DNA from 2 places in the Terribacillus jepli genome. Region 2 is predicted to be linked to the other one. Evidence: a T-box and tRNA genes for the amino acid it is inferred to sense, from the RefSeq annotation. Region 2 holds a T-box; the other holds one or more tRNA genes.
What was found. The T-box of region 2 lies ahead of alaS (alanine--tRNA ligase). A T-box ahead of a tRNA ligase gene usually reads a tRNA of that ligase, here a tRNA-Ala.

Region 1: it has a tRNA-Ala gene. The T-box ahead of alaS (alanine--tRNA ligase) is inferred to sense a tRNA for this amino acid. The anticodon was not compared.

What each region holds. Positions count from the first base shown of each region.
Region 1 covers NZ_JBFEGH010000017.1:12,526-28,722, forward strand. Annotated here, with positions in the region: gene mutY (A/G-specific adenine glycosylase) at 1-695, opposite strand, end outside; gene AB1K91_RS16385 (metal-dependent hydrolase) at 768-1,763, shown strand; gene AB1K91_RS16390 (YfhJ family protein) at 1,792-2,055, opposite strand; gene AB1K91_RS16395 (YpzG family protein) at 2,155-2,319, shown strand; gene AB1K91_RS16400 (YfhH family protein) at 2,349-2,678, opposite strand; gene recX (recombination regulator RecX) at 2,697-3,524, opposite strand; gene AB1K91_RS16410 (TIGR01777 family oxidoreductase) at 3,611-4,507, shown strand; gene AB1K91_RS16415 (AI-2E family transporter) at 4,822-5,973, shown strand; gene AB1K91_RS16420 (hypothetical protein) at 6,031-6,165, opposite strand; gene AB1K91_RS16425 (hypothetical protein) at 6,722-6,895, shown strand; gene AB1K91_RS16430 (YkvA family protein) at 6,968-7,387, shown strand; gene ltaS (lipoteichoic acid synthase) at 7,587-9,518, shown strand; gene AB1K91_RS16440 (AEC family transporter) at 9,675-10,658, shown strand; gene AB1K91_RS16445 (hypothetical protein) at 10,695-10,844, opposite strand; gene AB1K91_RS16450 (ABC transporter ATP-binding protein) at 10,889-12,646, opposite strand; gene AB1K91_RS16455 (hypothetical protein) at 12,628-13,077, opposite strand; gene AB1K91_RS16460 (exonuclease domain-containing protein) at 13,123-14,010, opposite strand; tRNA gene AB1K91_RS16465 (tRNA-Ala) at 14,157-14,229, shown strand; gene AB1K91_RS16470 (methyl-accepting chemotaxis protein) at 14,494-15,825, shown strand; gene nadD (nicotinate (nicotinamide) nucleotide adenylyltransferase) at 16,169-16,197, opposite strand, start outside.
Region 2 covers NZ_JBFEGH010000012.1:60,123-76,319, reverse strand. Annotated here, with positions in the region: gene cymR (cysteine metabolism transcriptional regulator CymR) at 1-3, shown strand, start outside; gene AB1K91_RS13810 (cysteine desulfurase family protein) at 18-1,154, shown strand; gene mnmA (tRNA 2-thiouridine(34) synthase MnmA) at 1,172-2,284, shown strand; gene AB1K91_RS13800 (tetratricopeptide repeat protein) at 2,339-3,013, shown strand; gene recD2 (SF1B family DNA helicase RecD2) at 3,027-5,366, shown strand; gene AB1K91_RS13790 (hypothetical protein) at 5,426-5,626, shown strand; gene AB1K91_RS13785 (AI-2E family transporter) at 5,592-6,692, shown strand; T-box leader at 6,735-6,947, shown strand; gene alaS (alanine--tRNA ligase) at 7,001-9,637, shown strand; gene AB1K91_RS13775 (IreB family regulatory phosphoprotein) at 9,706-9,972, shown strand; gene ruvX (Holliday junction resolvase RuvX) at 9,965-10,393, shown strand; gene AB1K91_RS13765 (DUF1292 domain-containing protein) at 10,408-10,695, shown strand; gene mltG (endolytic transglycosylase MltG) at 10,835-11,962, shown strand; gene AB1K91_RS13755 (O-methyltransferase) at 11,985-12,620, shown strand; gene udk (uridine kinase) at 12,650-13,282, shown strand; gene greA (transcription elongation factor GreA) at 13,402-13,878, shown strand; gene AB1K91_RS13740 (hypothetical protein) at 13,924-14,178, opposite strand; gene AB1K91_RS13735 (YrrS family protein) at 14,397-15,032, shown strand; gene mtnN (5'-methylthioadenosine/S-adenosylhomocysteine nucleosidase) at 15,046-15,738, shown strand; gene AB1K91_RS13725 (YrhC family protein) at 15,820-16,047, shown strand; gene AB1K91_RS13720 (hypothetical protein) at 16,075-16,197, opposite strand, start outside.

The DNA of each region.
Region 1 (16,197 bases), on a different contig from region 2:
ATTGGCAGCTCTTCCTGGAGCCCTTGCTGAAATGCGGCACAATGCTCCTGTACCGGACATAACATACAAGCGGGTTTTTTTGGTGTACAAACTAGCGCTCCAAGTTCCATCAATCCTTGATTGAAAGAAGATGGATCCTCCCTCGAAATCAATTCTTCGACTGCCGCCTCAAAGATCTTCCTTGCTTTAGGCTTCGCAATATCTTCCGTAATCAACAGGATTCGGGATAATACCCTCATGACATTCCCATCGACTGCTGGCTGCGGAATACCGTAAGCGATACTGAGGATAGCACCCTTTGTGTAAGGCCCAATACCTTTTAGTTTACCCAACTCGTCCACATTGTCCGGTACCTTGCCGCCATAGGTCTGGTCCACCTCACGCACGGCTGTTTGAAGATTTCGCGCTCGGGAATAGTAACCTAAGCCTTCCCACGCCTTCAGGACGTCCTGTTCATCTGCTTCGGCCAATGCCTTGATTGTCGGAAAGCGTTCCATGAAACGATGAAAGTAAGGAATGACGGTATCCACCTTCGTCTGCTGGAGCATGATTTCCGAAACCCAAATCCGATACGGATCCCGGTTTTCACGCCACGGCAGTGAACGTTTTTCCTGCTGGAACCAATTAATCAAATCATTTTGAAATAAATCTATCGAAAAATGTTGAAACTTAACATGTAGATCGTCTAATTGCAAATTCACTCACGCTCCGTGTTACAATAATTAAAGTATTAGGTGGTTTGGTTTCATCAGAAGGAGGACATTAAGATGGACACTGGTACCCATATTGTCATGGGAATAGCCCTAGGTGGGCTTGCCACACTCGATCCTGCTGTTCACCAAGACCCTGTATTGTTCAATGCAGTACTTGCTGGCACGATTCTTGGTTCACAGGCACCCGACTTTGATACAGTACTGAAATTACGCAACAATGCTTCTTATTTACGAAACCACCGGGGAATCACGCATTCCATCCCCGCTGTCATATTGTGGGGATTGGCGATTTCCCTGCTGCTGTACGTGTTAGTGCCGGATATCGACTTTCTGCATCTATGGCTTTGGACTTTCGGTGCAGTTGTACTGCATGTATTTGTCGATGTATTCAATGCTTACGGCACTCAGGCTTACCGGCCGTTCTCCAGACGATGGGTCGCTTATGGCTTCATCAATACCTTCGATCCTTTCATCTTTGCGATGCATGTGATCGGTATCGGTCTCTGGCTGATCGGTTTGGAACCTGGTCAGACCTTTGCAGTCATATACGCGATCCTTGTCCTGTATTATGTGAAGCGTTACTTGGATAAACGACGGATCATCAAACAAGTGAAGGATAGAATTCCCGATGCCCAGATCATTGCCACTTCACCAACAATGAAGCAAGCATACTGGCGTGTTGCCATTACAGCACCCGATCATTTTTACGTCGGCAAAGTCGAGAATTGGCAGCTCCGTATCATCGATGAATTCGTAAGGAAACCATTACCCGATAGCAAGCTGATGGAAGTTGCCAGGGAAGACAAGAATATCGCAGCCTTCCTTAGCTTCTCCCCCGTTTTCACATGGGAAGTGAATTTGTATGATGATTTCACCGAGCTGCGGCTGATCGACCTGCGCTATCATAACAGCGCACAGCATTATCCATTCAAGGCAGTCGTTCAAATTGATGATAATCATCAAGTGATGAGCTCCTATACCGGATGGATCTTTTCCGAACAGAAACTGCAGCGAAAACTTGTTACAGACGACAATCCATCTGCATTATAAAACCTGGAGATTTGATTCTCCAGGTTTTTTATTGTTGTCTTCTTTCCATGAATAGATGATGGTACTTAGGATTGCGGTCGAGAAATTCATCCAGTTTTGGACCATAATGCTGTATCCACTGACGGACAATTGCTTCTGTCATGTCCTGCCCTTGATACTTGCGCCCGGCCTTTGCACGTGTTGCCTCGAAATCCTCCCAAAGAATCTCGACCCATGTCCGAGCCTCATCTATTGTCAGCCGTTCGTTCTGCTGCTGCAAAAGCGCAGCAAGTTCACGGAATTTATTTTCCATTCATTCTTCTTCCTTTCCATCAGAAACCCAACATAATCTCAAAAAAATAAGCACAAGCTAGAAGTACTGCGGCGCATTAAATCTTGAGGAGGCAGATACATGTCCAAGTTTGATCGTTTTTCCAAAACTGGCACCATCAATTCCGTTATTCAGTCACCCCGCACCACTGCGAAACATGCGAATAACCAGGTGAATGGGGAAACACAGCAAACACAGACTGATATCATCATCCGTACTCAAGCAGTCAAGAAAAACCGCAGATAAAATATACCTCGGCTTTTCAGCCGAGGCAATTACATAGTCGCCCTGCCAAGCACACTGATCGGCAAAGCTTCCAGCTCTTGTCCTGTTTCTGCGCCCTGACGGCGGTAGCCCCAAGCAAAGACGCCATTCAAATAATCGATCGTGAACACATGTGACCGGTCACCTTTTATCTGATACGTAGCACCCGGCTTGAAGTCATCCGGATTCATCGTATAAGCCTTGGCCATTTGCCGCTTGCGTTCCAGAATCTGATATTCACTGAAGTTGCCCATCTGTTCCGCCTTCTGCTGCTGGATTTTCAGCTGTTTCATTTCTTCTTTCAGCTGTTCCACTGTCAAATCACTATAACGTAATTGCATCTTCACACCTGCTTTCCGCTAATAAAGGTCTTTTTCTTTCGCTTCCTCGATATATTTTTGGATCAAGTCCATCGGGAAGCCTTTTCGGTAAAGCGCCATCTTGATCTTTTGATCGAGTTCGTAGCCTTCTGCTTTTTGCGAATACTTGCGCCAAAGCTTATCGCCTTGAAATCTGACAGCCTCAAGCTCAGCATCTGTATCCTGATCGGTATCTTCCAATGCCAGTGATACAGCTTCCTTGGCAGCAGCACTGGAGAAACCCTTTGAAAGCAATTGCTGCTGGGCAAGCTGGATTTTCTCCTGATGCGATTTCTTCGCTTTGGTATGCAGTTTGCTGCCGGCTAGCTTGGTGGCTTTTTGAAGTTCTTTGTCAAACGTATAATACGCCATCGCTTGGTCTGCAGCTGCACCCGTAACCCCTTTTTCCTGCAATTCTTTCCGGATGACAAGCGGTCCTTTGCTCGTCGTGTTCACTTTCGTCCGGACAAAAGCACCAGCAAAGGCAGCATCGTCTATATAACCTTGTTCGTCAAGTCTGTTCAAGGCTTCTTCGATATGTGTCGGATTCTGTTCTTTTTTGAGCAGATAACTTCTTATTTCTTTTTTTGAACGCATCCGGTAGCTTAAATATTGTAAAGCCAGGGTAAAACATTTATGCGCCGTATCTTTTTCGATGATGGTCTGCAGCGATTCTTCGGATATTTCCTGTCCTTTGGTGATACCGCTTGAAATCAGGATATCCTCATCAAGGCCAAAGCCGAACTTCTCGCCTTCACCTTCATCGATAAAGACATTATAACGTCCGATTGTATTTTTTTGGGTCGTGATTCTCGTGATTTTCACCATTTTCGACACCTCTTGTGTCTTTATTCTACCACGAAATGGCGTCATGCAAAATTGTAAGCTTAACCATATAGAAGGAGGATGCAGATATGAATATCGTCATCAGCGGCGGAACAGGATTCGTCGGGAAACAACTGGCAGAGACTCTGATCGAGAAAGGGCATCATGTATATATCCTTACTCGTTCACCTGAGCAAAAGCTCGACACAAAGCAAGTCACTTATGTTGGGTGGCTCAAGAAAGGATTTGATCCTCTATCCCAGCTTCCCCAAATTGATGCGGTTGTCAATTTAGCTGGAACCAGCCTTTTTGGCAAGTGGACGACGGAGAAAAAAGCGCAGATACGGAGCAGTCGTTTGGAAGCCACCGAAACACTGGTCGATATGATGGGAAAAATGTCAATAAAGCCAAAAGTTTTTGTTAGCGGGTCTGCAGTGGGCTATTACGGGACGAGCGAACAGGATGCCTTCACAGAGGATACACAGAAACGAGGTCAAGATTTTTTGGCAGACGTGACTTACGATTGGGAAGAGTCTGCTAAGCAAGCAAAAGATTTTGGGGTCCGCACCGTGTTTGCACGTCTTGGAATCGTGTTGGGTGACAAGGGAGCCTTGCCGCTTATGCAGCTGCCTTTCCGTTATTTCGCAGGCGGAAAGATCGGCAGCGGAGAGCAATGGCTGTCCTGGATTCATGTACAGGACGCTGCAGGTTTGATTGCATATGCAATTGATAATGAGTCGATCGAAGGACCATTGAATGTCACTGCACCTTCTCCGCGCCGGAACAAAGATTTCAGCAAAACACTAGCAATGACGCTGCGCCGCCCTTATTGGACGACAACACCGGCACTGGTTGTCGAAAAAGCATTAGGTGAGATGAGCATTTTGGTTCTGGAAGGACAATGTGTCTATCCGAAAAAAGCAATCGACAATGGATACCACTTCCGTTTCGCCAGCTTATCCGAAGCATTGGAACAAGCTTTATAATATTCCCTGATATGGAAGCAAAGAAGCCAAACAGATTATTATTTGACTTGTGCACAATTACCATTTCAAGACGTGTGGATAATATGCATAAGTCAATTTTTCGTTTATTTTATAATTAAGATATTGTTTATAACATTGTTGATAATTAAGCCGATAAAAATATCTGCCTGTTTCCCGCTTACATTAGAGTACGTGAGTAGATTAATTTGTTCCATAGGATTAAAATAAATATGACGGTTATTTGCCTTCATATTGGGCTATAATGATAGAACACTAGAATTAAGGAACAGCGGGCCAAAGAGGAGAGGATTGCCATGCAAGACTTACAGCGTAACAAACAGGGGAAGTTCAGTAAGTTCTTCCTGAATAATAAATTTGTCATCGCGATGCTGATTCTTTTCATCATCGGGCTGAATATACTAGTTTATTCGCGTGTATCATTCATTTTCACACCAATTGTCGTTGTCGTGAAAACAGTGATATTGCCCATCATATTAACTGGTATTGTCTATTATTTGACAGTGCCGATCGTCAATTACTTGGAGAAAAGGCGTATAAAGCGCGTATATTCCATCATTGTCCTCTACCTTGTCATCATCGGATTGCTGACCATTCTCATCAGCTCTGTGATTCCGGTTTTGAAAGAACAGACATTGAGTCTGATCGACAATAGCACGGAATACTTTGAACAAGGCATTGACATGGTCCAATCCATAACAGGGAGCAATATCGTCAATCAGATTCAGCAATCAGGCAATTTCGATTTCAACCAGATACTGAATGAATTACAGACTCGCGGAACAAGCATGCTGAATAATCTGTTCTCTAATTTGACTAGCTTCGTCGGTGCAGTTACGGAAGTAATCATCTCCATCGTGACAGTGCCTTTCATCCTCTTCTATTTATTGAAAGATGGCAAGAAACTGCCGGTCTATATCTTGAAATTGCTTCCGGTACGATTCCGCAGTCAAACTTATGAAGTGATGTCCGAGATGAATCATCAGATCAGTTCCTACATACGAGGTCAGATCATCGTAAGCTTCGTCATTGGTGTTTTGCTGTATATTGGTTATTTGATCATTGGACTTGATTACGCCCCGGTACTTGCTGTCATTGCAGCATTCACAAGTGTCGTTCCTTATCTTGGTCCTGCAATCGCCATTACACCCGCAATCATCATCGCGATTGTCACTTCGCCGTTCATGCTTTTGAAGCTGATTGTTGTATGGACGATTGTTCAGTTAGTGGAAGGAAAGCTGATTACACCTCAGATTATGGGTCGGAACATACGGGTTCACCCGATTACCATCATTTTCGTTATCCTGACAGCCGGAAATCTATTCGGTGTAGTCGGCGTCATCCTCGCTGTACCTGGATATGCAATTCTGAAGGTAATCGTTACCCACACCTTCCATTGGTTCAAGAAGAGATCACATTTATATGAGGAACCAACCAATACTAACTAATATGGAGCTGCCCTTGGCAGCTCCTTTCTTTATGGATTCAATGGTACTTTGATTTCATCAACTAGCTTGTATGCTCCTTTCGATGATATCCCTCCGTCTTGAAACGGCAGCCATGTTGAATGGAATGACAACTTGATCACCTTCTTCGAGTTCTTCATCAGAACCAGTTTCATAAGATTTCCATTGGTTCATGACGATGATATAGTCTTTTTTCGTTGTGATTCCTCCATGCTACACATTCGAGCTCGGAACCAACACGAATACCAAACGCAGTTATATGTAAGCCATAGCGGTCGGACTCTCGATAGATGGGGCTAACACTGATTCCACCTCGATATTCCCTCCACTCATTTGCATGGAACCAATCTCTTTTTTATGTAATTGTTGAACTAACTGGAACTTAAAAAAATTCTTTAAAAAATGAAACCATCGGCTGCTTACTTACGTCTATATAGTTGAGAACGAAAAAATATGTTTTCTAACAACTTTACCTCCCACATATTTTATTCGTCTCGCCACATCTATTTCTAACAACAACAGAAAAGCAGGCAGCCCCCCGCTGCCTGCTTTTCCCCGTTTATGATATTCGCGCTTTCTCTCTTTGCCCACTTTATTTATAATATATAAGTGAACTATTATTCACTCCAATTTTCCATTGTAATTATTTTATTCGAGCTGGAAATCCCTGTTAACTCAGCTCTTTCTGCCAGTGCCGAATGGTGCTGGGCACATTCGAAAGGAGAACAATATGTTCAAAGTCATTGCAGTTGACTCGAACCAAGTGAAGCTTGAATTCGTCGGAAAGGACGGAGAAGTGTTCACTTTTGACACATATGAAGCGGCGGAATCCTTCATGCAGGAAGTAAAGGCAAAAGACACGCTGCCGGAACGGTATCGGGTGTTAGTCAAGAAAATAGATTGAATGCCCCTTCCTTGCATGATGGGGAATTGTTCCTCATAATAGAATGGAGAAGGTAACAAGGAGGCACACCTTATGAAATGGAACCTAACACAGCTCCTGGAGAAACGGCATGCTTACACACCGAAGGCAAAAGCATTGCTGCAGGATAAGGAAAAATCGAAGGAGCTCCTTGCAAATGTATCGACGAAAGCGACAGATAACAAAGGAAAACTTGCAGAAATATGGTCGGACTTGCAGTTGATGGTGGACATGCTCCGTGACTGGCGCAAAGGTGCTTACAGCCAGCTGCCGAAAAAGTCATTGCTTATGATAGCTGCAACTTTCCTTTACTTCCTGAGCCCGATTGATTTTGTCCCTGATTTCATTCCAGGCGGACTGCTTGATGATGTTGCGCTTATCGCTTTCACTTTTAAGCAAATACAGCAAGATGTAGCAGCTTACAAGCAATGGAAACACCAGCAGCCAATTGACACCCGGATAGGTGCTTTGTAAAAAAAGAGTGCAGACGCACTCTTTTTTTATGGTTAAATATCCCATTTTGCTTTTTCAGAGGAATCTGTTATATTTATAGATTATGAGCCCCAATATTGTTTCTGGGTTTTAGTTGTATTTAAGTTTGTAAATTTGATAGAATCAATGTCGTTGTTTAATTCAATAGACGCCTGATAAGAAAATGAAGAGGTGAAAGATAATGAAGAAGCTTCTGGCTTCAAGGAAAGGATTTTTTGCGCTGGCCGTTATTTTCTTATGGGCCAAGACGTATTTAACCTACCAAACGGAATTTAATTTAGATATAACGAATGCCATGCAGGAATTCCTGCTCGTAATCAACCCATTCAGTGCGAGCATCGTGTTCCTCGGACTCGCATTCCTGGCAAAGGGCAAGCGGATGGGAATCTGGCTGCTAGTCATCGATTTCTTCATGAGCTTCCTGCTTTATGCCAATGTCCTGTACTACCGATTCTTTAATGATTTCATTACGCTGCCAACTTTAAAGCAGACAGATAACTTAAGTTCCGGTATGGGCGGCAGCATCTTCGGGCTGATGGAAGGCTTTGATTTCATCTACTTCCTGGACATCATCCTGTTGATTGTATTGTATGTTTACACAAGGAAGAACTGGACTACCGAGCGTCTCGCTTTCCGGAAGACAGCTATGGTCATCATTTCCGGTGTCGCTCTTTTCGCAGTCAATCTTGGATTGGCTGAGATCGATCGTCCGCAGCTTTTGCAGCGTACATTTGACCGTACGTACTTGGTGAAATACCTTGGACCATATAACTATACAATCTATGATGCTGTGCAAAATGCAAAAACTTCCACTCAGCGAGTAATGGCAAGTCCCAATGATGTAACGGAAGTGAAGGAATTCGTCGACAAAAATTATGCAGAACCGAATCCAGAGTATTTCGGAAAAGCAGAAGGCATGAACGTCATCAAGATTCATTTGGAAAGTTTCCAAAGCTTCTTGATCAATTACAAATTGAATGGCGAAGAAGTAACGCCATTCTTGAATTCACTTGTAAATGATCAAGAAATCACTTATTTCGACAACTTCTTCCACCAGACAGAACAAGGGAAGACAGCCGACGCGGAGCTATTGATGGATAACTCCCTTTACGGACTTCCGCAAGGGTCAGCCTTTTCTGTAAAAGGAACGAACACATACCAAGCAGCGCCTGCCATCCTTAATCAGGAGCAAGGCTATACAAGTGCAGTGTTCCACGGTGACGAGAAAACATTCTGGAATCGTGATGAAATTTACAAACAGTTCGGAGTCGATCATTTCTTCGATTCCACGTATTACAACATGGAGAACTCCGTTAACTACGGTCTGAAGGACAAGCCTTTCTTCGAGGAATCCATGCCGTTGCTTGAATCACTCGAGCAGCCGTTCTATGCCCATATGATCACGCTGACGAACCATTATCCGTTCACGCTTGATCCAGAGGATGCAACGATCGATAAAGCCACAACAGGTGATTCCACTGTTGATAACTACTTCCAGACAGCACGTTACCTGGATGAAGCACTTGAGCAATTCTTCAATGACTTGAAGGAATCCGGCTTGTATGACAATTCCGTCATCCTGCTTTACGGGGACCATTACGGTATCTCAACGAACCATAATAAAGCAATGGAGCAAATCACAGGTAAAGAAATTACCGATTATGAGAATGCACAATTGCAGCGTGTTCCGCTTATGATCAAGGCACCAGGACTTGAAGGCGGCGTGAACCACACGTACGGCGGTGAACTTGATGTTCTTCCGACACTTGAACATTTGCTTGGCATCGACTCTTCGAAATATATCCAGTTCGGTACAGATTTATTATCCGAAGAGCATAACGGTGTAGTCGGCCTCCGAAACGGTGACTTCATCAGTAAAGATTACACAGTACTTGGTGATGATTATTATGATACAAAAACCGGTGAAGTAATCGAAGACGAAGATAAGATCAAAGAAATCGAGTCCGAAAAAGATAAATTAGCCGAGAAATTAAGTCTCAATGACAAAATCCTCTATGGCGACCTGCTCCGCTTCTACGATCCAGAAGGATGGACGCCTGTAAATCCGAGCGATTATGATTATAATAACCGCTCAGAGAAAGAGGATAAATAATTTGAAACACCTGTCTGTCATGACAGGTGTTTTTTTATACAAGTCCAATTTACTAATTTCTTTAGACAATACAAAGCAATATCGATACAATTAAGAATGCTGTATATAATAGAAATTAGGGAATACATCACGTAGCATTTTTAGCTGAAAGGAGGTATGATTTTTATCGGAAGCTTCATTTACGCCATATCCATCATTCTTATCGGACTCATCATCGGCAGGACCATCCGGATCATCGCCAAGAAATATCGTTTGCCGGAGTGGTTCTCGCTCAATTATTTTATGAACACATTGATTCGGGTCGTTTTGCTCGTCCTGAATCCCATCATCTTAATCAGTGCCTTTTGGTCAGCTGACCTGACCAATGTCAGGCTGATTTACTTACCGGTTTTCGGGATCGTAACCATTTTTCTTGGTGCTGGTTTGGCATTGCTATATTCTAAATGGAGACAGCTTCCAAAAGACCAGATTGGTTCCATGTTTGTATCTGGTGCATTTCTGAACCTAGGTAGCTTCGGTGTGCTCTTTTGTGTACTCTTCATTGGCGAAGAAGCGGTCGCCTATGCAGCCATGTTCCGATTACTCGAGGAATTCACGTATTATACGATCATTTATCCGATTGCAAAATCATACGGATCAATCGAGGAGAATACATCGGGTTCACGTGTGATGCGGATTGTGAAAGATCCATTCATCATGATCACTTTCTGTTCGATTATCATCGGAGCTGTACTGAACTTATCTCCAATCGATAGATTTGAATGGCTGGGGGCAAGCAATTCAGCACTTGTTGCATTGGCTTCCATCCTGCTATTGGTTCCGATCGGCTTCAGCATGCGTATTGCTTCAGTTAAAAAATACTGGAATCTCAGCGTTTGGCTGATCCCGGTTAAGTTCCTGGCTGTTCCGCTTGTCATCACAGGCAGCGCCTACTTGATTGGTCTTGGCAACCTGTATGACGGCATTCTTTTGCAAGTACTCCTCATCATGTCCGCCATGCCGCCTGCAGTCGCTTCACTCGTGCCGCCGAGGCTGTATAATCTGGATATGGAGCTGGCCAACTCCAATTGGATCGTTACGACATCTTCGTTGATTTTTGTCTTGCCGATTTTGTTTATGCTCGTTAATTGGATGAAATGAAAAAAGCAGCTGCCTCTCATTGGAGGCAGCTGCTTTTTAGTCTTCTTTGGCGGAAATATATTCGTTTTCCGCATCGCCTGACCCATTGACGTTATTCTTGAACTGACTCAATCGACCGTTCCGCTTTTCGCCATGGTTCTTATTTTCTTTGAATTGGTGATCATTATTGGGCTTTTTCTTCGGCATGACAGAACCCCCTTTTCGTCTATTATGCGAAAAGAGCATTCCATTTATTCCATTTTACCCGCCAAGAGCTGCTGCTGTGATGCGAACTCACGATACAGATCATGCTGCTTGAATAATGCTTCATGGGTTCCGATACCCGTTATTCTTCCTTTTTCAATGAACACGATTTGGTCGGCATCCACAATTGTCGACAATCGGTGCGCTATCACAAAGGTAGTCCGATTCTGCATCAGATTTTGCAGTGCTTGCTGGACATAGATTTCCGAGCTGCTATCCAGACTCGATGTCGCTTCATCCAACATCAGTATCTGCGGATCACGTAAGAGCGCCCTGGCGATAGCTATGCGTTGACGCTGTCCGCCAGAGAGTTTGACTCCCCGTTCACCTACCTTCGTTTCATAACCATCAGGCAGCTCTTCGATGAACTGCTTTGCATAAGCCATCTGCGATACGCGTTCGAGTTCTTCATCCGACACCTCCCGCTCCAATCCATAACAGATGTTCTCACGGATTGTACCGGAAAGCAGCGCTGTTTCTTGGGCTACGTAGCCAATCTGTCGTCTCCAGTCATGGAGCTTATAATCCTGGATAGGTGTATCATCAAGCCGAATTGTCCCATCTGTCGGTTCGTAATACCGCTCCAGCAAGCCAAATAGTGTCGATTTCCCCCCGCCACTCGGTCCGGCAATGGCCGTCACCTTGCCAGCAGGAGCTGTAAAACTAAGATCATGCAAGACTTGTTCAGACTGATAAGCGAAGCTCACGTGCTCGATATGCAAATCCCCATCCACACGCTGGATGGATTTCCCTTTATCTGCATCCTCTGTCTCTTCCCCAAGAACATCATAAATACGTTCAGTCGCACCCATCGCTTTTTGCAGGTGAGTGAAGAACATGGATAACTGGGTCATCGGCATGATGATTTGGAACAGATACAAGATGAAAGCAACCATGTCGCCCGCTGACAATGCACCGGATGCAACACGGACACCGCCATAACCGATGATCGTCACAAGCAGAAGCATCATGATGAACAGCATGAGCGGTGAAAGCAGCGCCTGGATTCTTGCTTCTTTCAATCCATACGTAAATAATGTCCGGATACCTTTGTTACCGCGTTCCAGCTCGACATGCTCTGCATTTGAAGCTTTGACAAGTTTCATTTCCGGGAGCACTTGATTCAATACCGCTGTAAATTTAGCCGTCTCTTCCTGCATCGTTTTTGATACCCGATACATCTGGCGTCCGAGCACCATGATAATAAAGATGGCGATCGGAACAGCCAGCAGCATGACGACCGTCATCTTCCAGTCGAGGATAAGCAAAATGATAATCGAGCCGACAATCGATATGATACCTGTCACAAAACTGGTCAGATGATCCGTAATCAGCTCTTTTACAATCGCCGTGTCATTTGTCACCCGGCTAAGCGTCTCGCCTGTTTCATTGTTATGATGGAAACGAATCGGCAGATGCAATAGCTTCTTCCATAAACGCTCACGCAGCTTCGCCACCACATGATGACCGACTCTAGCAAGCAGGTAAATGGACAAACCACTCGCAATCGCCTGCAGAACGAATGCTACTACCAGGATGGCAATTTGACCGCCAGTAAACGATTCACCGCTGAATCCATCCACCAGATTCTTTGTGAACAACGGCACAGTGAACCCGACACCTGTCGTCAACAGACTCATTATTAATGCCGTAATGACGATACCCCGCGGCGGATTTGTCTCCTTAACCAATGCCAGGAATAACCGCCAATCGAATGTTTTCTTTTCTAATTGCTTCTGCTCCATTTTGTACCCCCAAGTCCTAATACATGTATATCTTCTGCAAAAAGCATCGCATATCCTTCATGCCCGTTTGTCACGAGATACTCCTTCTCCTTCTTTAAAAAGGACAGATCTTCCGGAAGCTTCGGCTGCTGCCAATGAAAAAGGCTATCAGCTGCCTTCGTAATCAAGTGCGCCGATTCTTTGTTAATAAGATAATAATAATTCGCAACAGATATATGTGCATGGAATAGATTTGCCCGTGTACCGTTCGTATATTCTATCTTTTGAAGATGCGGCTCAAGACTATCCAGCAGTTTATGGAGCGATTGCTTTTGACCCATCATCTTTTTCGGCAGCACAGCAAAAGTGAATGTGTCGCAGGCATCGCATAATCTTTCCATCAATGGTTTATACTCCTTTGCCGACGTATCGGTTTCCATTATTTCAAACATATTATCCCTCCAATAAAAACAGGAGTCCCCTTGAAGGAGAACTCCTTACACCAATGATAGGAATTTTTCTTCTGATATGATTCGCAATGGCCGCCCGTTCTCGATCATTCGCTCCGCTTGCACAAGCTTGCTCGTTTTCTTGCCAGCAGCGAACTTCTCATAATCCTTCGCCCCGACGACGAGATAGCGCGTAGACGCATCCATCTTGTCTGTATGCACGCCGCCTACGTTAACCAGCTTCTGGATGGCATCTTTCCGTTTCAGACCTTTCATCGTTCCGGTAAACATCACCTGCTTCCGGTAGAACGGATGTGCCGGGTCGAATTGATCCGTTTGCGGCTTAATGTTGCCGTAACGAGATCTGCTGCCAGACGAGCTTGTATCATGGATGCTTTTTTGCTTCACCTTCAATACTTTGGTCAACTCCTCGATACTCTGTACTCCGGAATCAGCCATCGCATGAAGGAAGATATTCGCTGCCACTCGTGCATCTTCCATGGCATCATGATGCTCGAAGCTGATCTCCTTGCTGGCAGCCAATGTATTAAGCCGATGGTTCTCCATATCCGGCCAAACCTTCTTACCGATGATCCGCGTACAAAGATAATCAAAATCCGGCATCTCCAAACCAAAACGTGCCACCGCCTTACGGATGACACCCATATCAAAGCTCGCATTATGCGCAATGACGACATTACCTGCCAAATAGCTGCCAAGCTTCGGCCAGATTTCCTTGAACGTCGGTGCATCCTCCACATCACGCGGAAGGATTCCATGAACTTGGATATTCTGGTCTTCAAAATCCATCAGCGGATTGATCAGGGTGTACCACTCTTCAATCACACCAGTCTCATCCGCCACAGCAACACCAACCGAACAAGCACTGGACCAATACCGATTCGCCGTCTCGAAATCTATACTTACAAACCGCACTGCATCGTCCTCCAAATCGACTTTTTATGATATAGATTATATCATAGCCGCCGATAGAGTCCGTCAATCGTGCTTGTGAAAAAGATATTGCCAGCAGGAGAGCGAAGCGTTATAATATTTTTTGTGACGAAACAATATAGTTATACGGGGCATTAGCTCAGCTGGGAGAGCGCTTCGCTGGCAGCGAAGAGGTCAGCGGTTCGAGCCCGCTATGCTCCACTAAAATAGTTGAAAACGATAGCAAATCGGAGGCATAATTTATTTATGCCTCTTTTTTGTATTCATTCCACCCATTTTGTCCGTGATACCTCAGATAATATATGAATCCACGCGAGCGACCTTTTACCTATCTACCCTCCTGAAAAAGTCCCGAAAAATACTTCTTTTTTCCTAACTTTCTCCATCATATTATCCAATTTTCGACAAAAACCAACGCTATACTAGTAGAGTAAATCAAATATAACTAGTAGGTGACCATTGAAAATGAAAAAAATATCAACAAAGATCATTCTCTTATCTTTATTAAATGCAGTTCTAGTTGCCGTGATAAACGTAAGTGCATCGCTGATCATGCATAACGGCAGTGAGGATTCAGCCGCTTCTACCGCAAATGGTGAAGCTGTACAGCACATGCAATCAGGATTCATGATTCCGACACCTGTATTATGGGGCTTGGTTATTTCCCTGATCGTTGGGGTCATTTTATCTTATATATTAGGAAAAGCAATTGAAAAACCCATTGAGAAAGTAACGGAGATTGCCGGGAAAACAGCTGATTTAGACTTGGTGGATACAGACGAAGATTTAGATAGATTGTTGAAAGTAAAAGATCAAACCGGTGATATGGCAAAAGCTTTATTTGATACAAGAAAAGCACTCAAAGATATGATTTCCAAACTTCAGATGTTTTCAACAACTGTTACGAACCACTCAGATAAACTTACCAAGAATACATATGAAAATGTGAACTCCATTACACAGGTAGTCACTACTTTGGACCAACTTGCTGCAGGAAACGCAGAAGAAGCAGAGACAATGAACGGTATAAGCAGGACATTCTCGGATGTGGTCTCGCTTATGGACGATATAGCTACTAATACGTCCAAAAGTGCCGAACAAGCATCTAAATCGATAGAATCAATCAATGAAGGTCAAAAAAGTGTCGATATGCAAACGAAGAAGATGGATGAAACCCTCCATGTTTCACATGAAGTCAATCATTCAGTAAATGAATTAAAAGAAATGATAAATCAAGTATCGGGTTTTGTCGGCATTATTAAATCCATCACCGAACAGACAAATTTATTAGCACTGAATGCATCCATAGAAGCAGCAAAAGCTGGCGATGCGGGTAAAGGATTCGCCGTAGTAGCAGATGAAATAAGAAAACTGGCCGAAGAAACTTCTAATTCAGCTGGCGAAATAACAACCATCATCGAAAAGACTTCAAACAAAACAGATTTAGCTGTTACAAATATCAGCAAATCAAATAAATTAGTGAATGAGCAAAGAGATGCATTAAAAGTTACCAAAGACGCATTTGAAAATATCAAGAGTATGTATGAAGGTATTGTAAACCGCTTTAACCAAACAGCAGAAGCTATTCGAGATGTGAACGTAAACTCAAAAACGATATCTGACCAAATTCAAGACCTAACATCACAAGTGGAAGACTTTGCTGCAAGTACGGAAGAATTATCTGCTGCAGGACAAGAACAATTGGCTTCAACTGAGATTACCGCAAATTCCGCTAAAGATTTAGATGGATTAGCAATCCAATTAAATGAACAGCTTAATAAATTCAAAATTAAATAGGCGGCGGATTTTAAGAATGCATTACATCCATTACAGTAAAAGAACATACAATCAACATGATCATCAATTATCCGACAGCTTGCGTCTTCCAATCTTAAAAGACGAGGACATAATTAGATGGCTATACCTAAATGTTTTTAAGCCTTACCCCGGCTGAACACTCCGCTTTCCATGGACACGATCAGACTTGTGCTGTTTCCGTTGGGCAAGGAAAGTTTCAGGGCTTACATCGAACGAAAAGAGTAAATTATAAGAACAAAAACCGAATTTACGTGACCTAGTTAAAGGATTCACGTCATAGTTCGGTTTTTGTTCTAGCTATATCACTTTTGTTCCAGTTAGATTATTTATATATTTGATGCTCCTTAATAT
Region 2 (16,197 bases):
TAATGGAGGCAAGCAAAATGAAACCAATCTATCTTGATCACGCGGCAACATCTCCGATGCATCCGGACGTCATCCAAGCGATGATCCCGGTGATGGAGAGCACATTCGGCAATCCTTCCAGTGTCCATGCATTCGGCAGGGAAGCACGCCACATCGTGGATGTAGCACGTGAGAAGGTTGCAGCAAGCATTGGTGCAACGGATAAGCAGATCATCTTCACGAGCGGAGGCACCGAGGCAGATAATATGGCGCTAATCGGAGTGGCGAATGCTTGCAGTGAACGAGGCAAGCATATTATTACGACGGCAATCGAGCATCATGCTACACTACATGCAGCCAGCTATCTGGAAAGCCTGGGCTACGAGGTTACGTACTTGCCTGTAGATGAGTCGGGATTAATCAAGCTGGCCGACCTGCAGGCAGCGCTGCGTCCGGACACGGTACTTGTATCCGTAATGATGATCAATAATGAAACAGGTATCATGCAGCCGATACAAGCGATTGGCGATCTGCTGCAAGCCCACCCTGCCTATTTCCATACAGATGCTGTTCAAGCTTATGGGACAGAGGAAATCGATGTTGATGCACTAGGTGTAGATCTATTAAGTGTATCTGCTCATAAAATCAACGGCCCAAAAGGGATCGGTGCTTTGTATGTAAGGGATGGTGTCCGCATCAAACCGATCACCTTCGGCGGTGAGCAGGAGCGCAAACGCCGAGCAGGCACAGAGAATGTTGCTTCCATTGTGGGCTTTGGCAAAGCAGCCGAATTGGCAATGCAAAAACGGAAAGAAAGAAGGGCTGCTTATCAGCAGCTTCAGGATACATTCGTCGATGAGCTTAAGCTTGCTGGTATCGACTTTTCCATCAATGGCGGATCAGGTCAGCGAACCGCAGGGATAACCAACATCAGTTTTCCAGGGACGAATGTAGAATCTCTGCTGATGAATTTCGATTTATCCGGTGTAACAGTATCCAGCGGCAGTGCTTGTACAGCAGGTTCTGTTGATCCATCGCATGTCTTGAAGGCGATGTACGGCGATGATGAGCGTGTTACGAACAGTATCCGTTTCAGTTTCGGATACGGCAATACAGTTGAATCTGTAAGAGAGGCTGCCCAGACAGTCGCTGCTATTATAAAACGTCTAACATAAGGAAAGGAGTGACAGAAATGAAAGAAAACAAAGATATTCGTGTCGTCGTCGGTATGAGCGGCGGTGTCGATTCTTCCGTTGCTGCCCTTTTGCTGAAACAGCAAGGGTACGACGTGGTCGGCATCTTCATGAAAAACTGGGATGATACAGACGAAAATGGCTTCTGTACCGCTACAGAAGATTTCGAAGATGTAAAAAAAGTTGCCAATCAAATCGGCATTCCATATTACGGGGTGAACTTCGAAAAGCAGTATTGGGATAAAGTATTCACATATTTCCTGGATGAATACAAAGCTGGACGGACCCCGAATCCAGACGTTATGTGCAACAAAGAAATCAAATTCAAAGCGTTCATGGACCACGCCATGTCCCTTGGAGCCGACTATTTGGCAACAGGCCATTATGCACAAGTCGAAGAGCGTGACGGCAAAACAGTCATGCTCCGCGGTCTGGATGAAAACAAGGATCAAACGTATTTCCTAAACCAGCTGACAGAATCAACTCTTTCTAAAGTTATGTTCCCACTAGGCGGAATGGACAAGAAAGAAGTACGCCGTATAGCGGCAGAAAACAATCTTGCTACGGCAACGAAAAAGGATTCCACTGGTATTTGCTTCATCGGGGAGCGCAACTTCAAGAGCTTCCTAAGCGAGTACCTGCCAGCACAGCCTGGCGTCATGTCCACATTGGACGGCGTAGTAAAAGGAAAACATGACGGTCTCATGTATTATACAATCGGACAGCGTCAAGGTCTTGGTATCGGCGGAGAAGGCGAACCATGGTTCGTTGTCGGAAAGAACCTGAAAGAAAACATCCTGTATGTCGAACAAGGCTTCGATCATGATAGTTTGTACTCCGATGCGCTGATAGCTACAGATATGAGCTGGGTTTCCGAAAAAGAACTGACTGAACCGATTACGGTAACTGCTAAATTCCGCTACCGTCAAAAAGACAGCAAAGTAACGGTCACACCAATCGGTGATAACAAAGTACGTGTCGATTTCCATGAACCGCAGCGCGCGATCACACCAGGACAAGCAGTCGTCTTTTATGATGAAGATGTATGTCTTGGCGGCGGTACAATCGATGATATCATCAAGAACGAACAACAGCTTGAATACGTCGGTTAAAACAGAAACCCTTGTCTTATGGCAAGGGTTTCCCTTACATAAAGGAGTGAAACAATGGATCATATTAAGTCAGGAATAGAGGCTTTGCAGAAGCAGGATTTAGAGGGAGCTGCCAAGCACTTTAATTTAGCCATCGAAGAAAACCCAAACGATCCAGTTGGATACGTCAATTTCGGGAATCTGCTGATGCGGATGAACGAACTGGAGAAAGCAGAGCGTTTCTTCAAGCGCGCCATCGAGCTTGATGAGAAAGCTGCGACAGCTTATTACGGTCTGGGGAGTATGTATTATACTGGAGAAATGTATGATCAAGCGATTCAGCAGCTGATGGAGGCTGTGAAGCTTGGCTTGGATGAAGGAGACGTCCATTATCTGCTCGGTATGTCCTTACAGCAGACTGGGAAGGAAAAGCTGGCACTTCCTTATTTGCAGCGTGCTGCGGAGCTTGAAGGTCGCGATGCGGCAATCGTTTTCCAATATGGGCTGGCACTTGCCACCGAAGGGGAAGTCGAAACCGCGAAAAAAGTGCTGCTTGACCTCTTGGAGTGGAGTCCAAATCATAGCGATGCCCTTTATAATGTGGGAGTTGCGTATTTGTATCAGCAGCAGTTTGAAAAAGCGCTCGAATATATGGATAAAGCACTTGAAGCGCAGCCAGGTCATGAAATGGCTTTGCATGGCAAAGCGCAGATTGAATTGATCATGGAGCAAATCGAGAACGAAGAGTAAGGAGCACAGACGTATGGAATATGGGGAGACTGCCGAAAGCCCTAGAGGCTTTGTGAAAGGTGAATTATTGCATACGATTTTCCGCAAAGAGGAAGAACAGTTTTCCATCGTCCGTATCAAGGTATTGGAAACCAATGAGACGTTCGATGAGAAGGATATCGTCGTCAAAGGATACATCGGGGAGCTGGACCAGGGCGAGCCCTATTTGTTTTATGGTGCGATGGTCAATCATAAACGCTTCGGTGAACAGTATGAGGTAACGGAATACAAGCGTTATGTGCCGGAAACGAAAGATGGTCTGATTCAGTACCTATCCAGTGATTTATTCTACGGTATCGGAAAACGGATAGCGGAGCGGATTGTAGCGAAGCTGGGTGAGAATGCTATTGCGGATATTCTATCGAATGCGGATTTACTGGATGGTATCCAAGGGTTGAATGATGAGAAGAAGGAAAGGTTTCTTCATGATCTTCGCACCCACCAGGGCTTTGATCATGTCATGGTGCATCTGTCCAAATACGGCATCGGTCTGAAGCTAGCCCAGAAGATCTATAAAGTGTATCGGGATGAGGCCATTCAAGTATTGGAAAAAGATCCATATCAATATGTATTCGATATCGAGGGCTTTGGATTTCATCGTGCTGATGAAGCTGCCCGCCAGAATAACCTAGCCATGGATCATGACAGCAGGCTGCAGGCAGCCTGCCTGATGGTGCTGCAAGACAGCATGCAAGCAGGTCATGTCTATTTGCCGAATGAAGAAGTGCTGAAACAAGCCGCTGTCCTATTGCGCAGTACCCAATTCGGTATAAGTGCAGATCAAATCGAGGAACAGCTAGGTGTGCTGCATGCTCAGAAAAAAGTCGTCAAACAAGAGGATCGTGTCTATCATCCGATGCTTTACTTCGCTGAAACGGGTTTCTGCAGTCACTTGCAGCGTTTGAACGAACATGGAACCGAAACGGAAATTGTCCAAGCAGAACTGCTCAAGATCATCGGGAAGCTCGAGGAAGCGGAGACGATCAGCTACGGAAAAGAGCAATTCGAAGCAATCGAGCAAGCATTGCAATCAAAGGTGATGATCCTGACCGGAGGACCGGGAACCGGTAAAACGACGGTCATCAAAGGTTTCATTAAAGCGTATGCCGAAATACATGAGCTATCGTTAGATCCGAAGGACTATAAGGATAAGGATGAAAGCTATCCTTTCGTCTTGACGGCACCAACCGGAAGGGCCGCCAAGCGAATGAACGAATCAACAGGCATCCCTGCCAGCACCATCCATCGGCTATTGGGATGGGATGGCACCGAATCCTTCGAACGTGACGAGGATAATCCGCTTGCTGGTAAGCTGCTTATCGTTGATGAATTTTCCATGGTCGATATTTGGCTGGCAAACCGGTTATTCAAAGCCATTCCGGATGATATGCAAGTGCTGCTAGTCGGAGATGAGGATCAACTGCCATCGGTCGGTCCCGGACAAGTGTTATCCGATTTGCTTCGTTCCGAAACCGTGCCGCGAGTGATGCTGAAAGATGTCTATCGCCAAAAGGAAGGGTCGAAAATCATCACAATTGCTCATGCCATCAAAAATGGGACGTTGTCACAGCATGAACTGGAAAAGGACAAAGATTTCAATTTCATCCCTTGCCGGGAGCATCAAGTAGTCGAGGTCATCACCCAGATAGTCGGCCGAGCTGTCGAAAAAGGCTGGGATCTGCGCGATGTACAGCTGCTTGCTCCGATGTATCGCTCGCAGGCTGGTATCCACGAGTTGAACAGGCAGCTTCAGCAGCTCGTCAATCCAAAGGATAAGCAAAAACGAGAGATGGCAGCAAAAGACGTCATCTTCCGTAAAGGAGATAAAGTCATCCAGCTTGTCAATGATCCAGAAGAAGGTGTCTTCAATGGCGACATCGGTGAAGTGGTTGCTTTGTTCCGGGAAGAAGAGAATGTCGAACAAAAGGAGCAGCTTGTCGTTGCTTTCGATGAAAAAGAAGTCGTCTATGAAAGCAAGGATTTGTCGAATTTGATGCATGCATATTGCATCTCGATCCATAAATCCCAAGGCAGTGAATTTCCGATCGTCATCCTGCCCGTCGTGCCGGGGTACCGCCGGATGCTCCGTAAGAATCTTCTGTATACCGGTATTACGAGGGCACAGCGTTCATTGATTCTTGTCGGGGAAAAACAAGCGTTTCTGCAGGGCATCCAAACAGAGGATACGAACCAGCGCTATACCTCCCTGGTGGAGCATCTTGGTTTCCATGAAGAAGAAGGAGATGACATCGATCGGATGCTTCGGGAGGCCCAAGCCGAAGAGGAGGACATTTCCCCTTACGATTTCATGTAGTATATACAAGGAAATAATTGGACATTCTAACATGTAAAAAGGATATGGAGTGATCCGACATGTTGAAATGTCCGAATTGCAGCAGCAAGGATATCGGAAAAATCGGACCAGAGCAGTATTATTGCTGGGGCTGTTTTATCGAATTGTCTTATAAGGATGAGATGCTTTCCCTGCACCAAGTAGAAGAAGATGGCTCGTTGAGTTCCCTTGATGATTTGTTCACGGATGAAGAGCGGAAATGCGACGGCGCATCATTTTAGTGAAATGAAAGAGGCATCCCGTCTTTACCGTGTCCTCTTATGGATGGTGACGATTGTCGTCGCCTTGCTGCTCTGTTTCCTGCTGATCAAGCTATACCCGTTTTACCGTTCATTCCTGCTGTTTCTAGGCGGTCTGTTCCTGCCCTTCATCGTCGCGGCATTGATTGCCTATTTGCTTCATCCGGTGATTGATTTTCTTGCCGCGTGGCGTCTGCCGCGGTGGCTGTCGATTTTGATTATCTATACGCTTTTTTTTGGTCTGTCCGGTTTCTTGGTGTATAAAGGGTTCCCGGTGCTGATCAATCAGGTGAAAGAATTCAGCCATAATCTGCCGGCATTGATGGAGCGTTATGATCATTATGTTGAGTTCATGTATGAACGGACCGCATTCCTGCCGGAGACTGTCCATGACCAGATGGATGCAGTACTGTTTGGATTGGAACATCGAGCCGAAGCATTTTTGAAGAATTTACTCCGTACATGGAACAAGCTTCCGCAGGTGGTCATCTTTTTGGTGGTTACACCTGTTATCGTTTTTTACATGCTGAAAGATACGGACAAAATCGGTCATGCAGGTCTTATGCTCCTTCCGCGCCGATACCGTGCCAAGGTTAAAAGCTTAGTGCTGCGAATCGATAATAATCTCGGTTACTACATCCGAGGGGTGCTGCTTGTCAGCTGTATTGTCAGCCTATTGACTTGGACTGCTTTCACAATGATTAAGCTGCCGTATTCCTTGATTCTTGCTTTATTGGTTGGGACAACTAACATCATCCCTTATTTCGGTCCGATCATCGGTGTTATCCCGGCTATATTAGTAGGGCTTACAATCAGTCCGAAAACAGCCTTGATTGCCGGCATCACGGTTTTTATCATCCAATTGATCGAGGGAAACCTGCTTTCTCCTTTCATCGTCGGCAAAAGCATTCATATCCATCCGCTGCTGATCATTTTCGCCTTGCTCGTAGGCGGTGAACTTGGGGGTATTATTGGTATGATCGTTGCTGTCCCGCTCCTGACAATCTTGAAAGCCTGCGTGGATACAGCAAAAGAGACGGATGTTTGACAAAATCCTCATTTTTCTCTATACTTACGCTTAGATTTATAGCGAAAAGCAATGAAGGTACAAGTACATGACGTCCTTTTATCAAGAGAGGAGATTCCTTGGCTGAAAGAATCTCTATAAAAGTGTGATGGAAAGCTATACCGGAGCTCTGAGTTAATCCTTATCGGCTGCGCACCGTTATCTGCGCTTAAAGGTGATAGGCCGTTTTTGGGCTTATAATCAGGGTGGTACCGCGATCATACTCTCGTCCCTGCAGATGGCAGGCACGGGAGTTTTTTGTGTGTTTACATAATAAAGGAGGCTTTTTTATGGAAAAATTAACGTCTGCTGAAGTAAGACAGAAGTTCCTCGATTTTTTCAAGGAGAAAGGACACAGCGTCGAGCCGAGTGCTTCATTGGTACCGGTCGATGATCCTACCTTGCTATGGATCAACAGCGGGGTTGCAACACTGAAGAAATATTTTGACGGACGAGTCGTGCCTGGGAATCCGCGCATCGTGAATGCACAGAAAAGCATCCGTACAAATGATATTGAGAATGTCGGCTTCACTGCACGCCATCATACATTCTTTGAAATGCTCGGGAACTTCTCGATCGGGGACTATTTCAAAAAGGAAGCAATCCTATGGGCATGGGAGTTCCTGACTGATAAGAAATGGATCGGATTTGATCCGGAACGTCTATCTGTGACGGTTCATCCAGAAGACGAGGAAGCGTATCAGATGTGGCGTGATCTTGTCGGTTTGCCGGAGGAGCGGATCATCCGTACAGAAGAAAACTTCTGGGATATCGGTGAAGGCCCAAGTGGTCCCAACTCTGAGATTTTCTATGACCGCGGCGAAGAATATGGTAATGATCCATCTGATCCAGAGCTTTACCCGGGCGGTGAGAACGAACGCTACTTGGAAATTTGGAACCTTGTATTCAGTCAGTTCAACCATAACCCAGATCACACATACACGCCACTTCCGAAACAGAACATTGATACCGGAATGGGTCTGGAACGTATGGTATGCGTCATCCAGGATACAAAAACAAACTTCGAAACGGACTTATTCATGCCGATCATCGAGAAGACGGCGGAATTTGCAAAAGTTAAATATGGCAATACGTCTGCAGATGATACTGCGTTCAAGGTCATTGCCGATCATATCCGTACTGTCTCCTTTGCAATCAGTGATGGTGCGCTTCCATCCAACGAAGGCCGCGGCTATGTACTTCGTCGCTTGATCCGCCGGGCTGTGCGCTATGCGAAGAATATCGGAATCGAAAAACCGTTCATGAAGGAACTTGTTTCTGTCGTTGGTGAAATCATGGATGCCTTCTACCCGCAAATACTTGAAAAACGTGAATTCATCGAGACAGTCATCCAGACAGAGGAAGAACGTTTTCATGAAACACTTGCGGATGGTCTGACTATTCTCAACCGGATCGTAGCAGAAGAAAAGGAAAAGGGCAGCAATGTCTTCCCGGGTACTGAAGTATTCCGTTTGTATGACACTTATGGTTTCCCGAAAGAGCTGACAGAGGAATACGTCAGCGAAGAAGGCTTCACGATCGATGAAGCAGGCTTCGAGGAAGAAATGAAACAGCAGCGGGAACGTGCCCGTGAAGCTCGCCAAAAAGTGAACAGCATGCACGTACAGGACAGTGTCCTGCAGGAAGTGGAAGCTGAAAGTACTTTTGTCGGTTATGACCGTATCGAAACAGATACAGCGATTCTGGCGATCGTCAAGGACAAGCAGCTGGCTGATGTGGCAGTAGAGGGCGACGAAATCTTATTCATCCTGGAAGAAACGCCATTTTACGCTGAAAGCGGCGGACAAGTAGCAGACGCGGGCTGGGTGACGACGGAAACAGCAACCGTATTCGTACAAGCAGTCAAAAAAGCGCCGAAAGGACAAAACCTTCACCAAGCTGTCGTGAAACAAGGCCAGATCCAAGTGAAGGAAGTCGTCCATGCAAAAGTCGACACAAGCAGACGTCAGCATATTGTCAAAAACCATACAGCGACGCATCTGCTGCATCAAGCATTGAAAGATGTATTGGGCACGCATGTCAATCAGGCTGGATCACTGGTAGCTCCTGAGCGTCTTCGTTTCGACTTCTCTCACTTCCATGCAGTGACGAAAGAAGAACTGGAAAAAATCGAGGAAATCGTCAATGAAAAAATTTGGGCTGAGCTTGCTGTCAGCACATCTTACCAAAGCTTGAGTGACGCGAAGGAAATGGGTGCAATGGCACTGTTCGGTGAAAAATACGGTGATGTCGTCCGTGTTGTCCAAATCGGGGATTACAGCTTGGAACTCTGCGGCGGGGTACATGTCAAGAACACTTCCGAAATCGGACTATTCAAGATCGTTTCCGAAAGCGGCATTGGTGCTGGTACGCGACGTATCGAAGCAGTCACTTCCAAAGAAGCATACCGATTCACTAAGCAGCAGCAGCAGATCCTGTCCCAAGCTGCAGCAGAACTGAAAACAACGAACGAACAAGTTCCTTCCAGAATCGAAGCAGTATTTGCAGATCTGAAGGAAGTACAGCGGGAACGCGACAGCCTGCGCGGCAAACTGTCCCAGCTGGAAGCAGGTAATATCCTTGATCATGTAAAAGATGTGAAGGGTGTAAAAGTTTTGGCAGAGCAAGTGGACGTTGCCGATATGAATCAGCTTCGCGGCATGGTCGATGATCTGAAGCAGAAACTCGAAAGCGGCGTCATCTTGCTTGCGGCAACAGCTGAAGGAAAGGTGCAGCTGGCAGCTGGAGTATCCAAGGACCTGATCGACCGCGGTCTACATGCAGGTAACCTGATCAAAGAAACTGCGAAACGCTGCGGAGGCGGCGGAGGCGGACGTCCGGATATGGCGCAAGCCGGCGGTAAGAATCCGGAGCAGGTGCCACAAGCACTCGCTTACGCGGCAGTTTATGTCGAAGAACAACTTTGATTTTCCAAATCCGACAGAAAAGTATATACTGTAAAAAAAGACTGGCAATTTAAGCGAGGTGGCTTCACTTGAGTTCGATGGATAAAACGATGAAATTCAACTTTCCGGAAGAACCGATGGACGAGAATGTCCGGGAAGTACTGATGTCCGTATACGAAGCATTGCGGGAAAAAGGATACAATCCGATCAATCAGATTGTCGGATATTTGCTGTCCGGGGATCCGGCTTATATTCCACGGCATAAAGATGCCAGGAATCTCATCCGCCGGATGGAACGGGATGAGATCGTGGAACAACTGGTAAAATTTTATTTGGAACATAACCATCATGACTGACATACTAAAGACGATCGGGCTGGATGTCGGATCCAAAACGATCGGTGTGGCAATAAGCGATGGACTCGGCTGGACTGCCCAGGGCCTGACAACGATCCATTGGAACGAAACGGATTATGAAACAGCCAGGAATGAATTGCAGCAAATCATTCAGCAGCATGATGTCGGAAGAGCTGTCATTGGCATGCCGAAGAACATGAATGGTACAATCGGTCCGAGGGGGGAAGCATCACAGGCTTTCTCCCATTGGATCAAAGAAGAGTTTGGAATTGAAACCGTGCTTTGGGACGAGCGTTTGACGACGATGGCAGCGGAACGTGTCCTGCTTGAAGCAGACCTCAGCCGGAAAAAACGCAAGAAAGTAATCGATAAGATGGCAGCAGTCATCATTCTGCAAGGCTATCTGGATTCGAAACAATAAGGAGTGTAGCCATTATGGCATTGGAAGAAAAAGAACGCATCATCATCCCGGATGAAAATGGGGAGGAGCATTTGTTCGAGGTTTTGTTCAACTTCGACGTCGATGAAACTGGGCATTCCTATATCGCAGTTGTACCGGCTGAACAAGCGGATGCAGATGATGAAGTGGAAGTATTCGCCTTTCGTTATGAAGAACAAGGCGATGACAAGGATCTGACATTGTTCCAAATCGATACAGAGGAAGAATGGGAAATGGTCGAAGAAATGCTGAATACACTTACTGATGAGGAAGACGGCATCTAATCTTGGAATAGGCAGTCCTCTCTTTCCGATAAGGCAGAGAGGATTTTTTCTTGCAGCTTTATCCGCATAAATTGTCGGACGGGTGGTGACCCGCTTGACGTTTGTTGTATAATAAGGCGGATAAAGGAGGAAAGATAGCTTGACTGCCTCGAATGATGATCTTTTTCAACAGAATCGGGACAGAAGAATGGAGGAAGCAAGCGTCGTGCGGAAAATAGTATTGATGATCATATCCGTAATAATCGTACTTCTATTAATTGGTGCACTCGGGACCTTTATCTACGTTAATGCCAGTATGAAAGCTGTCGATTCAGACAATGATACAACACAAGTTGTCGAAGTTCCCATGGGAGCTACGGCTTCTTCGATCGGTCAATCCTTGGAGGAGCAAGGTCTGATTAAGAATGCTTTCATTTTCAGGCTGTATGTGAAGTTTTCTGGTGAAGCCAACTTCCGCGCGGGGAATTACGAGCTCTCCCCATCCATGTCCATGCAGCAGGTCGTTGATGAATTGAACGATCCGGAGGCGGGGAATACCCCGTCTGCATCTGCTGCTATTCCGGAAGGATCTGATATCGAGGAAATCAGCGTGATCCTGTCTGAATCATTGGGTATGGACAAGCAGGCTTTCCTGGATAAGATGAAAGATGAAGCTTATATCAAACAATTAATCAGTGAATATCCTGATATCCTGACGGAGGATATCCTGAATAAAGATATACGATATCCGCTTGAAGGCTACTTATTTGCGGCTACTTATAACTTTACATCCAATGATGAAATTTCGGTCGATAAGGTTGTCCATCTGATGCTGGACAAGTCCCAGCAGATCATCACTCCTTATTTGGATGGATTCAAACAGAAAGATTTGACTGTACACGAGGCACTAACGTTTGCCTCACTTGTCGAAAATGAGGCAAGGAATGAGGATGAACGCAAGATGATAGCTGGCATTTTCTATAACCGTCTGTCGGATGATATGAGGCTGCAGACAGATCCCACTGTGCTGTATGCACTGGGAGAGCACAAGCCCCGGGTGTATTACAAGGACTTGGAAGTGGATTCCCCTTACAATACATACAGAATAAAAGGGCTTCCTGTCGGCCCGATCAGCAACTTCTCAGAAAATGCACTTGAAGCAGTCGTACATCCGGAAAATTCGGATTACTTGTATTTCCTTGCCGGGGATGATGGAGAAATCTATTATGCACGGACCTTTGACGAGCATGAAGAACTGATCGAAAAACATATGCACTTGGATGAGTAAGCAAGTAAAGTGAGGAAATGAAATGTTACAAGCAATAGTGGAATATTTAGAGGAGCATGTCGAGCCTTCTCCGGAATGGGCAAGGAAATTGGAAGAGCTGGCTGCAGAAGATCATGTGCCGATCATGGAGCCGCTCGGCATCCAATTTCTGATGCAGCTTATCCGACTCCAGCAGCCGGGCAAGATATTGGAAATCGGTACAGCAATCGGTTATTCCGCGCTCATGATGCGCCACGCGAAATCCGATGTCCGAATCGTGACCGTCGAGCGGGATGAAAACCGTTATGAACAAGCAGTCACGCATATCCGGGAACAAGGCGCCGAGGGAGATATCCTGATCTTAAAAGGCGATGCATTCGATTTGGAAGAGACAATCCTGTCGCATGCTCCGTATGACTTTGTTTTTATCGATGCAGCAAAAGGACAATATCAGCGTTTCTTTGAGGCATATAGCGAGATGCTGAGTGAGCGCGGGGTAATTGTCAGCGATAATGTTTTGTTTAAAGGCTATGTTGCGGATGACAGTGAGGCAACGCCGCGCAAAGCGAATATTGCGAAGAAGATTCGTAAGTATAACGAGTGGTTATTCGACCATGAAGCATTCCATACGACTATTTTGCCAGTGGGTGATGGAGTAGCCGTCAGTGTGAAGAAATGAATGAGCTAGTAGGAAGAGGAGCAGGAATAATGGCAAAGAAACCTATCATCATTGGTGTTGCAGGAGGATCGGGATCAGGGAAGACTTCTGTCACAAGATCGATCTACAAACGATTTACGGATAAGACGATTCTGGTGATCGAACAGGACTCGTATTACAAGGATCAATCCCATCTTCCGTTCGAGAAGCGTCTGAACACAAACTATGATCATCCTTTTGCTTTCGATAATGAGCTGCTAATGCAGCATTTGCAGGCACTTGGTGAACAAAAGCCTATCGAAAAACCGATCTATGATTATAAAATCCATACGCGTTCTGAGGAAACGATACCAGTAGAACCGAAAGACGTTATCATTCTGGAAGGCATCCTTATCCTTGAGGACGAACGGCTTCGCGATATGATGGATATCAAAGTATTCGTCGACACGGATGCCGATCTTCGTATCATCCGCCGGTTGCTGCGGGATATCAAGGAACGCGGCCGGACAATCGATTCCGTCATCGAGCAATATGTGAACGTCGTTCGTCCGATGCATCTGCAATTCATCGAACCAACAAAGCGATATGCGGATATCATCATACCGGAAGGCGGCGAAAACCATGTAGCCATCGATTTGATGGCTGCTAAAATCGAGACGATCCTTTCAGGCCGTACGACGTAACTTGTACAGTTAAGTATTGAATTTTCAGCGGGAATCTGCCATAGTATGGAATATGCATGAAAACGCTATAGAAGTAAGGCAAAGGGAAAGAATCTTTTAGAGCTCAAGGGGTGGTTGAATTGGCTACAGAAAAACAATATTACATGACTAAAGAAGGTTTGACGAAACTTGAGGAGGAGTTGGAGTATCTGAAGACGACTCGTCGTCAAGAAGTTGTTGAGCGCATCAAGATTGCTCGCGGCTTTGGTGACTTGTCGGAGAACTCCGAATATGATGCGGCGAAGGACGAGCAGGCATTCGTCGAATCCAAAATCGCTACCACAGAAAATATGATCCGTAATGCTGTAATCATTGAAAGTGATACAGATAATCCAGATATGGTAGGCATGGGTAAAACGGTAACCTTCATTGAACTGCCTGATGGGGAAGAGGAAAGCTATACCATCGTCGGAAGTGCGGAAGCAGACCCGTTTGAAGGCAAAATCTCAAACGATTCCCCGATCGCAAAAAGCTTGATCGGGAATGAAGTCGGTGAAGAAGTGACCGTCTCCACTCCAGGTGGCGATATTCAGGTCAAAATTACTAAAGTAGAATAGACATAAAACAAAAGCTGCTTCCGAATTATATGGAAGCAGCTTGTTTTATGGAACCTGACTGACTAACTGTCCGGAAGATTTCTCAAAAGGGAAAAAGGGTATGAGCTTTTGCAGGATAAAACTTTCTTTGTCGAGTGCAAGCAGAAATGAAAAGACGACTTGTTCTTTCACACTGGTAAAAGACAGACAGCATCCTTCCGGTAAGAAGATAGAGAAAATCTCGGCTTCCTTGTCGTAGCCGACATACTCGAACGATTCGTGTCCCCAAAGGTTCGTATCCATTCTTGTCACTTTCATCATGTTTATCTTCCTCTCCTTCCACAGGAACCATGATGACTGACCAACGCAGTTGCACCTGCTTTTATTGTTTATATAGTTAGATATATATGCACATAATCCTTCCGGTATGTCAAAATTAGATATGCTTCAACAAAATCATCAAGTGAAAACAGCCAAAGATATGACTTTGGCTTCAACCTGGTTCATAGTATAATAGAGACCAATGAGGAGGGATGAGCATGGCGAATGATAATCAGGATTATTCCAGATTGAATAATAGAAACAAACGCAGAAAACCTAGGAAGTGGCTTAGTGTCGTCCTGACAATCGCGGGTGTGGCCTTAGTCGTCGTGCTGCTCGTAGCAGTTTTAAACGATAAGCCAACAATGGATGATCAAGCCAACACAGATGATGGACAGAGCAAAAAAACCATAGCAGAACAAGTGCAAGGCAACAATGATTCCAGCAGTGACGCACAAGATACAGAAGAAAGTGACAAAGAAAAGCAAGATGATGAAAAAGAGAAGGAAGGAAAACAAGAAGCTGAACCTTCCGATGATAATGTGAAGGAAGCGTATACGAAGGATTGGGATCCGGTGGGTACCGAACAGTCTGGAACGCATACGACGACCTTCGAAAAAGGTACCCAGGACTGGAATGAGTTGATGCAGGCTGTCGGGGGAGCTGTAGGTTTGGATTCGACATCCATGACGGTTTGGTGGGTCGAGAATAACGGCAGCGGGGGCAATGATGTAATCGCAACAGTCTCCGCACCGGATTCAGAAGAGACATTCCGTGTATTCGCAAGCTGGCTTGATGGTGAAGGCTGGCAGGCAAGTAAAGTAGAAGTTCTAAAAGAAAACGACAAGAATTAAAGGAGCAGACAGAATGACAATCGGCATTATTGGAGCAATGGATGAAGAAGTAGCATTATTGAAGGAAACGATGGCAAACAAAAGGGAAATCACTGTAGCAGGATATGAAATCACGGAAGGAACATTATCCGATAAGCAGGTTGTCCTTTTAAAATCAGGAATCGGCAAGGTGAATGCGGCGCTCGCTACAGCCATGCTGATTGAACGTTACGCACCGAAGGCGATCATCAATACAGGTTCAGCTGGCGGTTTTGCAGCAAACCTTGAAGTCGGGGATGTCGTCATATCAGATTCTGTCGTACACCATGACGTTGATGTGACTGCATTTGATTATGCTTATGGCCAAGTACCGCAGATGCCGCCAGCTTTCCAAGCGGATGGCAAGCTGATTCAGCTTGCAAAGGATGTACTCGATCAATTCCCGGATACGCAAGCAGAAATCGGTCTTATCGCCACAGGCGATAGTTTCATGTCAGACCCAGCTCGCGTTGCTTTTGTCAGGGACAAGTTCCCTGCCATGCTTGCAGCAGAGATGGAGGCAGCGGCAGTGGCTCAAGTTGCCTATCATTATGGAACACCATTTGTCATCGTTCGGGCGTTATCTGACATAGCGGGTAAAGAGTCCTCTGTATCCTTCGATGCATTTCTTGATCAAGCTGCTCGCAATGCTGCGACGATGATCATGAAGATGGTCGAGCGCTACTGAATTTTCATGACAGCAATTACCAGGTAATTGCTGTCTTTTTTTATGTTACAATGTTGCTAGTTTGGAAGAGGAGGCGACAAGATGAATAAAAGACAACAACAGCTGCTGGATAAAATCACAGATTACCGTCGTTTCGCATTGGCGCTTCTGATTCTCGGCAGTTATTTATACCTTGGATCGGTGATCAATGTTTATTTGACACCTTCAGATAAAGCGGATATCCTGTTTGCTATGACCGGTGGATGTGTTGTAACTAGCATCGTGATCTGGTTTGCGATTGAACGATGGAAAAAACAATTGGAAAGCTAAAAACTCCGGCATATAACCGGAGTTTTTTTACTTCCATATATTCTCCCAAGCATAAGCACCACCTACAAAAAGCAAGACTAGGAAGGCAGCAATAAGCACGCCGGTACTGGTACGCTGCTGATGGTGTCTGAAAGAAGGGGGGATTGCATA